One region of the Serratia sp. HNCC26DJ206 genome, then DNA from elsewhere that is predicted to be linked to it. Evidence: predicted binding sites of a transcription regulator. Region 1 holds the regulator's gene; the other holds the start of a gene.
The links. The regulator CRP, encoded in region 1, controls carbon source genes, mostly activating them, when cyclic AMP is high. The targets are predictions, from matches to a motif close to ATGTGANNNNNNTCACAT.
Positions count from the first base shown of each region.

Region 2: mlc (sugar metabolism global transcriptional regulator Mlc) is a predicted target of CRP. The motif match lies at 2,308-2,325, and genes of this name have one in related genera.

Region 1 is NZ_JBXUGP010000034.1:34,172-38,857, reverse strand. Features, by position in the region: gene AC2A1E_RS20110 (phosphoribulokinase) at 1-345, shown strand, start outside; gene AC2A1E_RS20105 (LysR substrate-binding domain-containing protein) at 509-1,417, shown strand; gene AC2A1E_RS20100 (OsmC family protein) at 1,420-1,827, opposite strand; gene crp (cAMP-activated global transcriptional regulator CRP) at 2,209-2,841, shown strand; gene AC2A1E_RS20090 (YccS/YhfK family putative transporter) at 2,897-4,686, shown strand, end outside.
Region 2 is NZ_JBXUGP010000004.1:49,341-54,026, forward strand. Features, by position in the region: gene AC2A1E_RS03920 (MFS transporter) at 1-1,251, opposite strand, end outside; gene AC2A1E_RS03925 (LysR family transcriptional regulator) at 1,378-2,277, shown strand; gene mlc (sugar metabolism global transcriptional regulator Mlc) at 2,417-3,634, shown strand; gene bioD (dethiobiotin synthase) at 3,798-4,478, shown strand; gene clcB (voltage-gated ClC-type chloride channel ClcB) at 4,466-4,686, opposite strand, start outside.

The DNA of each region.
Region 1 (4,686 bases):
CGTGAAGCGGTGATGGACTCCGTCGTACGTTCGATGGAAGATTACATCAGCTACATCACACCGCAGTTCTCGCGTACCCATATCAACTTCCAACGGGTACCGACGGTCGATACCTCCAATCCGTTTGCCGCCAAAGCCATCCCCTCGCTGGATGAAAGCTTTGTGGTGATCCACTTCCGCGGCCTGGATCAGATTGATTACCCTTATCTGCTGGCCATGCTGCAAGGCTCGTTTATCTCGCACATCAATACGCTGGTGGTGCCGGGCGGCAAAATGGGGCTGGCGATGGAGCTGATCATGGCACCGTTGGTGCAACGGCTGCTCGAAGGCAAAAAAATCGAATAACTCTTTTGGGCGCGGCCAATCACCGCGCTTCCCCCTCTGTCATCCTGCACCAGCCACTCCCTCACCAACGACAAAAAATCATTAATGAATGATTTCTCATCGCCGATATTCCTTCTGTGGGCAAAGTGAAATTATCGTTTTAAGCGATGAAGGAGGGGCATAAATGCGCCAATTACCAAAGTTGCAGCAGCTAAAAGCCTTTCAGCAAGTGATACGCTGCGGCAGTATTCGTGGCGCTGCGCGCGCCTTGGCACAGTCTCAACCGGCGGTCAGCCGCTCTATCCAAGAACTGGAACAGACGCTGAAAACCCAGTTGATCGTGCGCAGCAGCAAGGGGATGACGCTGACCGAAACCGGCCATACTTTTGCTGTGCGAATGCAATTAGTGATTGAGGAATTACAGCGCGCCACCGAGGAGATCCAACAGTTGAACCAGCATTCGCAGGGCAGCGTGGCGATCGGTTGTTCCTCGCTACTGGCCGTGACGGTACTCCCAGAACTGGTCGATCTCTTCAAGGCCTCCGCCCCGCAGGCCAATCTGCTGATCCGTGAGGCACAGATCTCCACGCTGTTGCCAGCGTTGCACACGGGCCTGTTGGATTTGGCCATCGGCACGGTGATCCCGGACATGCCATTGCAAGACTTGATCTGTACCCCGCTGTTCAAAGCCCCGTTTTGCATTATTGCGCGCCGAGGACACCCTCTGGCACAGGCAACATCACTGGATCAACTGCACGGAGCCAAATGGCTGCTGCCAGAAACCGACATGGGTTATTACCAGCAACTGCAAACGGTGCTCGGCAGCTTTTATCAGCAATTAACCAATAAGCCCATTCGTTCAGATTCGGCGGTATGTGGATTGAATATGGTGTTGGAGGCGGATTATTTGACCATTGTTGCGCGGGCGATGAACACGCCTTTCCATTTGCAGCAAAAACTGGTGACGTTGCCGATCGACAACCTGCCGCAGGCGCAGTACTGTGTGCTGCACTTACAAAAATCGCCGCTAACCATCACGGCGCGGCGATTTCTGCATTTATTGAGCAACCACTGCCACAGTTACCGCTGGTAGCTTCAGGCCACTTCACAGATTTCAAAGCTGTGGGTGACGCTGGCAGCTTTGCTCAGCATCAGCGAGACCGAGCAATACTTCTCGGCAGACAGGTTAACCGCACGCTCAACAATCTTGTCGCTCAGCCCTTTGCCGGTGACGATAAAATGCAGGTTGATATGGGTAAACAGACGCGGTGCTTCTTCACGGCGCTCCGAGGTCAGTTTTACCTCGCAGTCACGGACATCGTTACGGCCCTTCAGTAGAATCGACATCACATCAATGGCGCTACAACCGCCAACCGACATTAAGACCATTTCCATCGGGCTTGGCGCTTTATCGCCCGCGTTACCGTCCATTAATACCTGATGGCCGGACGCAGACTCGCCCAAGAATGTCAGTCCTTCTACCCACTTAACTCTTGCCTGCATTTTGTACACTCCAGTTAATTTCTCAAAATCAGGGTACGCTTTCGCATAGAAACTGGCAACGGAACCTGATGCTAATCATACTGAAGCGAGACAACACAAGACACCCGCCTCACTCTGTGCTACAAACAGAGCCGCAAGAACTCTTTCCAGGTCACCGATTTCAGGGAATGTCCGAGGAAAGGACCCTATATTGGTATGTTAACAGAATGTAGCTTGCAGCACTTGGCGCAAGTTAATATGCTAGGGTACAAGCGTATTTCTATAACATGCCTCAAAACCTGTTGATAGCCACTCTATAAAACACCGGGCTATAAGCACGTTTTACAGGGAACTCTGACCCCTGTGATACAAGGCAGCGATAACAACAGAGGATAACAGCGAATGGTTCTCGGCAAACCGCAAACAGACCCGACTCTCGAATGGTTCCTGTCTCATTGCCATATCCACAAATATCCATCAAAGAGTACGCTGATTCACCAAGGTGAAAAGGCCGAAACGCTCTACTACATCGTGAAAGGCTCCGTGGCGGTGCTGATCAAGGATGAAGAAGGCAAAGAGATGATTCTGTCCTACCTCAACCAGGGGGATTTCATCGGCGAGCTTGGATTATTTGAAGAAGGCCAGGAGCGCAGTGCCTGGGTTAGAGCGAAAACAGCCTGTGAAGTGGCTGAAATTTCCTATAAGAAATTCCGCCAGTTGATTCAGGTTAACCCGGATATCCTGATGCGCCTGTCTGCGCAGATGGCAAACCGCCTGCAAATCACCTCAGAGAAAGTGGGTAACCTCGCCTTCCTTGACGTTACCGGCCGCATTGCACAAACCCTGCTGAACCTGGCAAAACAGCCCGACGCCATGACTCACCCGGATGGCATGCAAATCAAGATTACCCGCCAGGAAATTGGTCAAATCGTCGGTTGCTCACGTGAAACCGTCGGTCGTATTCTGAAAATGCTCGAAGATCAAAACCTGATTTCTGCCCACGGCAAAACTATTGTCGTTTACGGCACGCGTTAATTATTGAAGAAACGGCGTAGCGATACGCCGTTTTTTTTAACTTCCCCCATTCATCATGTGGCGGCGCCTGATCTACCACCCGGAAGTCAACTATGCACTGCGGCAAACGCTGGTGCTGTGCCTGCCGGTGGTTTTCTTCCTGCTGATGGGCAACCTGCAACTCGGCCTGCTGTTCTCTCTGGTACCTGCCTGCTGCAACATCGCCGGGTTGGATACGCCGCACAAACGCTTTTTCAAACGTCTGGCCGTTGGCGGTTCCCTGTTTGCTCTCAGCAGTTTGCTGCTGCAACAGGCGCTGCTGTGGCATATCCCGTTACCCTTACTGATGCTGGCGATGGCGCTGTTGCTGGGCGTCAGCGGTGAAATCAGCCCGCTGCACGCACGTCTGCTGCCCGCCGCGCTGGTCGCTGCCATCTTTTCTCTCAGCATGGCCGGACACGTGCCGATCTGGCATGCGCCGCTGCTGTATCTGGTCGGCACCGCCTGGTACGGGCTGTTCACCTGGTTCTGGTTCAAACTGTGGAAAGAGCAACCGATGCGCGAATCCCTGAGCCAGCTCTATATCCAGTTGGCAGACTATTTCGAAGCCAAATATTCGCTGCTGACCCAGCACATCGATCCAGAAACCGCACTGCCGCCGCTGCTGCAACGCCAGCAGAAAGTGATGGATCTGATCAGCCTGTTATATCAGCAGTTAAACTTCCTGCCCCATGCCAATAACCAAGAGCAAAAACGCCTGCAACGCACTTTCCAGGTGGCACTCGATCTGCAGGAACACATTACCGTCAGCCTGCATCAGCCAGAAGAAGTGCAAAAACTGGTGGAACAGAGCCAGGCCGAAGCGATTATCCGCCGCAACGCTCAAGTGATCGCCGGGCGTTTGCGCATCGTGGCCAACGATATTCTCTATCACCGGCGTTCAGCGCGTTTCAGTATGAAGAATGAGCTGGCGGCGCTGGAAAAGGTGGCTACGCAGCATGCCGAGAACCCGGTTGGCCAGTTCTGTTTTTACCACTTCAGCCGCATCGCCCGCCTGTTACGCAGCCAACGCCCGCTGTATCAGCGCGATCTGATGGCCAACCAGGCGCGGTTGCCGTTCTGGCCCGCCGTGGTGAGCTACCTGTCGTTGAAGTCCAACGCCCTGCGCAATGCCGCCCGGCTGGGCATCATACTGGCGGTGGGTAGCAGTCTGGGTATGATTTTCAACCTGCCGAAGCCCTATTGGATCCTGCTGACCATTATGCTGGTCAGCCAGAACGGCTATAACGCCACGCGCGTCAGGATCCAACATCGTGCCCTCGGCACGCTGGCCGGGTTAGCGATCGCCGCCGGACTCTTGCAACTGCAACTGCCGGAGCACCTGACGCTGAGCATCATGCTGGCGATCACGCTGGCTGCCTACCTGATCTTGCGCAAAAACTATGGGCTGGCGGTGATGGGGTTTACCGTCACCGCGGTGTATACCCTGCAATTGTTGGCGCTTAACGGCACCCATTTTCTGGTACCGCGCCTGCTTGATACGCTGATTGGCTGCGTGCTGGTGTTTGGCGGGAGTATCTGGCTGTGGCCGCAATGGCAGAGCGGTCTGCTGCGTAAGAACGCCCATCAGGCGCTGGAGCAGGATCAAACGGCATTACGCCTGCTGCTGCAAGAACAGGAGGCGGATCCTGCTACGCTGGCCTACGCACGAATGCAGGTCAATCAGGCACATAATGCGCTGTTCACCTCGCTTAATCAGGCGATGCAGGAACCAGGGTTTGAGTCAGATTATCTGGCGGATATGCGCTTATGGATCACGCACAGCCAGTTTATTGTTGAGCATCTGAATGCGCTGACCATTCTGGC
Region 2 (4,686 bases), on a different contig from region 1:
CAGTTTTTTCAGGTGGAGGGCGACCAAGAGGGCCAGAAGCAACATCGCGCTGATAAAGGTTACCACACCACCCCAACCAAAACTGTGCCAGAACACTCCACCCAGGGTTCCGGCCACGCTGGAACCCACGTAATAACAGAACAGATACAGTGACGATGCCTGGCCCTTAGCGCGGCGCGCCCGGCGGCCGATCCAACTGCTGGCAACCGAGTGGGCGGCAAAGAATCCGGCGGTAAACAGCATCATGCCGATAAAAATCGCGGTGAGCGGTGCCAACGTGGTGATCAGGATCCCAGTCAGCATAATCAGGATTGAAACCAACAGTACGGGCCCGCGCCCGAAGCGGGTTGTCAGGGATCCAGCCTTGGGGGAACTGTATGAACCGGTGAGATAAACCACCGACAGCAGCCCAACCGCAGCTTGGCTGAGATGATAGGGATCGTTCAACAGCCGATAGCCAATGTAGTTGAACATAGTGATAAAACTGCCCATCAGCAGGAAACCTTCGGCGAACAGCAGCGGCAGCCCTTTATCATGCCAGTGCAGCCTAAAGTTGATCAGCAGGGTATGTGGGCGCAGCGAACTGGCACGAAAATGTTTCGATGCAGGCAGAATGCGCCAGAACATGAAAGCCGCAGCCAGCGCGAACAACCCAATGACCGCCAAGGCAATTCGCCATGAGAAGAAATCGGTCAGTACACCGGTTACCAAACGCCCGCTCATCCCGCCAATGGAGTTACCACTGATGTACAGCCCCATTGAAAAGGCGACAAAGCTGGGGTGAATCTCCTCACTCAGATAGGTCATGCCAACCGCGGCCACGCCACTCAGTGAAAGGCCAATCAGGGCTCGCATGAATAGAATACTGTGCCAACTGGTCATGAACGCGCAAATTAGCGTACAGATCGCCGCCAGTAACAAGGCCACCACCATCACCGGTTTGCGGCCAATGGCATCGGACAGCGGGCCGGTGAACATCAGGCCGATAGCCAATAAGCCGGTCGAAAAGGAAAGCGAAAGGCTGCTTTCGGCGGGGGAGATGCCAAAGTCCTGCGAAAGTACCGGCAAGATCGGTTGCACACAGTACAACAAGGCAAATGTGGCCAATCCGGCAGAGAACAAGGCCAAGGTGACGCGCGTAAATTGCGAAGTGCCACGTTCAATAAAGGGGTGTTTATTCAGCGTTGAGCGCCTAACTTTGGGCACTTCATCGGGGGGCAGCGCTTGCGATGTGGCGGCCGCAGAACGCATAGGGGTTGTCACAGCATTTCCTTACCGGGTTCGGAAGAACAAAAACACATCTTGAGTCACAAAATGATAGGGAGAGGGCAGTTTTTTGTCTAATATATTAATCATTGCAATTGAGACTTTAAAAATATGAATATCGAGCTCAGACACCTGCGCTATTTTGTCGCCGTTGCAGAGGAATTGCACTTTGGCCGCGCGGCGGAGCGGCTGCGCATGTCCCAGCCACCGCTGAGCCAGCAGATCCAGGCGTTGGAAGAGATGGTCGGCGCGCGCTTGTTGGCGCGTAATAACCGCAACGTCGGGCTGACTCAGGCCGGAGAGATGTTTCTCAAGGAGGCCTATCAGGTACTCGATCAGGTTAATCGTGCGACAGAAAGGGCCGCTCGGCTTGAGCGCGGTGAGATCGGCGAGTTGACGATCGGCTTTACCTCTTCTGCACCGTTTATCAGCGTGGTGTCACGCAGCCTGCGGGCGTTCCGTCAGTTGTCGCCGAATGTGCATATCAAAATGCGTGAGATCAATACCAAGCAGCAGCTCGAGCCTTTGCTGAACGGTGCGTTGGATCTGGGGGTTATGCGCAATACCCGTTTGCCGGATGCGCTCCAGCATCAGTTGCTGCTGCGCGAACCGTTGTTGGCAGTGGTGCCGAATGGTCACCCGCTCACTCATGTTGCGCCTGGCACGCTGCGTTTCACCGATCTGGCGCAGGAACCGTTCGTCTTCTTTTCCCGTGAGGTCGGTACGGCGCTGTATGACGAAATTCTGGCGCTGTTGGCCAATGCTGGAGTTGCTCCTTACATTACTCAGGAAGTGGGCGAGGCAATGACGATTATCGGTCTGGTAGCCGCTGGGTTAGGGATTTCTATCCTGCCGACGTCATTTGGCCGGGTTAAAATTGATGGTGTCACCTATCTGCCGCTGGCTGAACCGGAGGCGATGACCGAAGTCTGGTTGGTGCATCATCGTAACCGTCCAGTCACGGTTGCGGCCCAAACCTTGATGGAGCTAATGCTGAATCTGCACAAATAAGACGCGCTTCCAGGCTAAATGTCGGTGAATTTGTGCTGTTAATCACATAACGAATCAAATAGTTGACGCTGTATTCCAAAAGCCCCACCATAGCCCTTAGTCTTTATTTAGAAGCGCGAAAAATAGTAGGAGCAGGTTTGTGATTGCGGATGGGCAGCCTGGGCATATTGATCAAATCAAGCAAACCAATGCAGGGGCAGTGTACCGGCTGATTGATCAGCTGGGGCCGATTTCGCGCATCGAATTATCCAAACGCGCCCAGCTTGCGCCCGCCAGTATCACCAAGATTGTGCGTGAGCTGCTTGAAGCGCATCTGGTTAAAGAAACCGAATATCAGGAAATTGGCAGCCGTGGCCGCCCGGCGGTCGGGTTGGTGTTGGATACCGAAGCCTGGCATTACCTTTCTGCTCGTATCAGCCGTGGAACCATTACGCTGGCGCTGCGCGATCTCAGCAGCAAAATGGTGGTAGAAGAACTGCTGCCGCTCGATGCTGAACACCCCGACCCCTTACTGCAACGTATTGTGGGTGAAATAGACCGCTTTTTCATTCGCCATCAAAGCAAACTGGAACGTTTAACGGCGATCGCCATCACCTTGCCCGGCATGATCGATACCGCATCTGGCGTTGTTCACCGCATGCCGTTCTATGATGTGCAAGAAATGGCGCTCGGCCCGGCGTTGGCAACGCTCACTGGGTTGCCGGTCTACCTGCAACATGATATCTGTGCCTGGACCATGGCCGAGGCGCTGTACGGTGCTTCGCGCGGTAGCATGAATGTGATTCAGGTGGTGATTGATCATAACGTCGGTGCTGGGGTGATCACCAATGGTCGTGTGCTGCATGCCGGTAGCCGCAGCGTAGTGGAAATTGGCCATACCCAGGTCGATCCTTACGGTAAACGCTGCTATTGCGGTAATCACGGTTGCCTGGAAACGGTAGCCAGTATTGAAAACATGCTGGAAATCGCCCAACAACGCTTGGGTGGCTCAATGACGTCATTGCTACACGGTGCACCCTTGACCGTCGAATCTCTGTGCGATGCCGCGCTGGCCGGGGATCAATTAGCCAAAGACATCATTCTTGGCGTCGGGCATAGCGTCGGGCGCATTGTGGCGATCATGGTCAATCTGTTTAATCCAGAAAAAATCCTGGTGGGTTCGCCGTTAAATCGAGCCGCTGAGATCCTCCATCCGGCGATTGCCTCCTGTATCCGCCAGCAATCTTTGCCCGCATACAGTGAGCATGTACAGGTTGAATCCACTCAGTTTTTCAATCAAGGCACCATGCCGGGTGCTGCGCTGGTAAAAGATGCGCTATACAACGGTTCGCTGCTGGTGAAACTGTTACAGGGCTAATGTAAATTCCTCCTATCAGAATTTCTTAATGTTTACCGCAAAAATATTGAGCTACCTCAAGCCCCTGCAAGTTCGCATCCCCTAGACTTTTCCCTGTCAGGCTACTCGCGCCGCGATCGGCGGCGATCCTTTTGTTAACGGAGCATTTCAGGGCAATCCATTCATGTTAAAGCGCTTATTTGTTACAGGCACGGATACCGACGTAGGTAAAACCGTGGTTTCCCGCGGATTGTTGCAGGCATTTGCTGCACAGGGCCGTTCAGCGGCGGGGTATAAGCCCATAGCGGCGCGTTGTCAGGAAACCAGTGAAGGCATTCGAAATAAAGACGCTTTGGTTCTGCAGGCTTCGTCCACTATGCCTTTGTCTTATGACGAAGTTAACCCGATAACCTGCCTGGATGAGGTCTTCCACGCGCAGGCTACACAGGATATTGACTACGGCGTGATGAGCCGTGGGTTGCAGCATCTTTCTGCCAAGGCAGATACCGTAGTGGTAGAGGGTAGCGGTGGCTGGCGCGTATTGATGAACGATCTGCGTCCTTATGCCGAATGGGTGGTGCAGGAACAGTTGCCGGTGATCCTGGTGGTAGGCATCAAGTTGGGCTGTGTCAGCCATGCGCTGCTGACCGCACAATCGATCCTTAACGATGGCTTACCATTGTTGGGTTGGGTCGCCAACCGTATCAACCCAGGTTTAGCGCACTATGCCGAAACCATTGATGCATTGCAGCAACGTATTCCCGCACCGCTGTTGGGTGAGATCCCCTATTTGCCACGTGCCGAACAGCGCGAACTGGCGCAGTATCTGGATATCTCCGGCCTGATGGATCGCTACGCGCTGTGATAGACCGACTGCGCGCGTAACCCGCGCGCGATGGTCGTGGCGATCACACAAGCCAATAGAATGCCGGGGAGCAGGGTATATTCCCCGGTCATTTCAAATACCATCAGTGACGCCATGATCGGGGCATGCGTGGTCGCGGCCAACAGCGTCGCCATACCGGTCAACGCCATCAGTATTGGCACCGCGCTTCCCAGCTCCGGCCACAAGG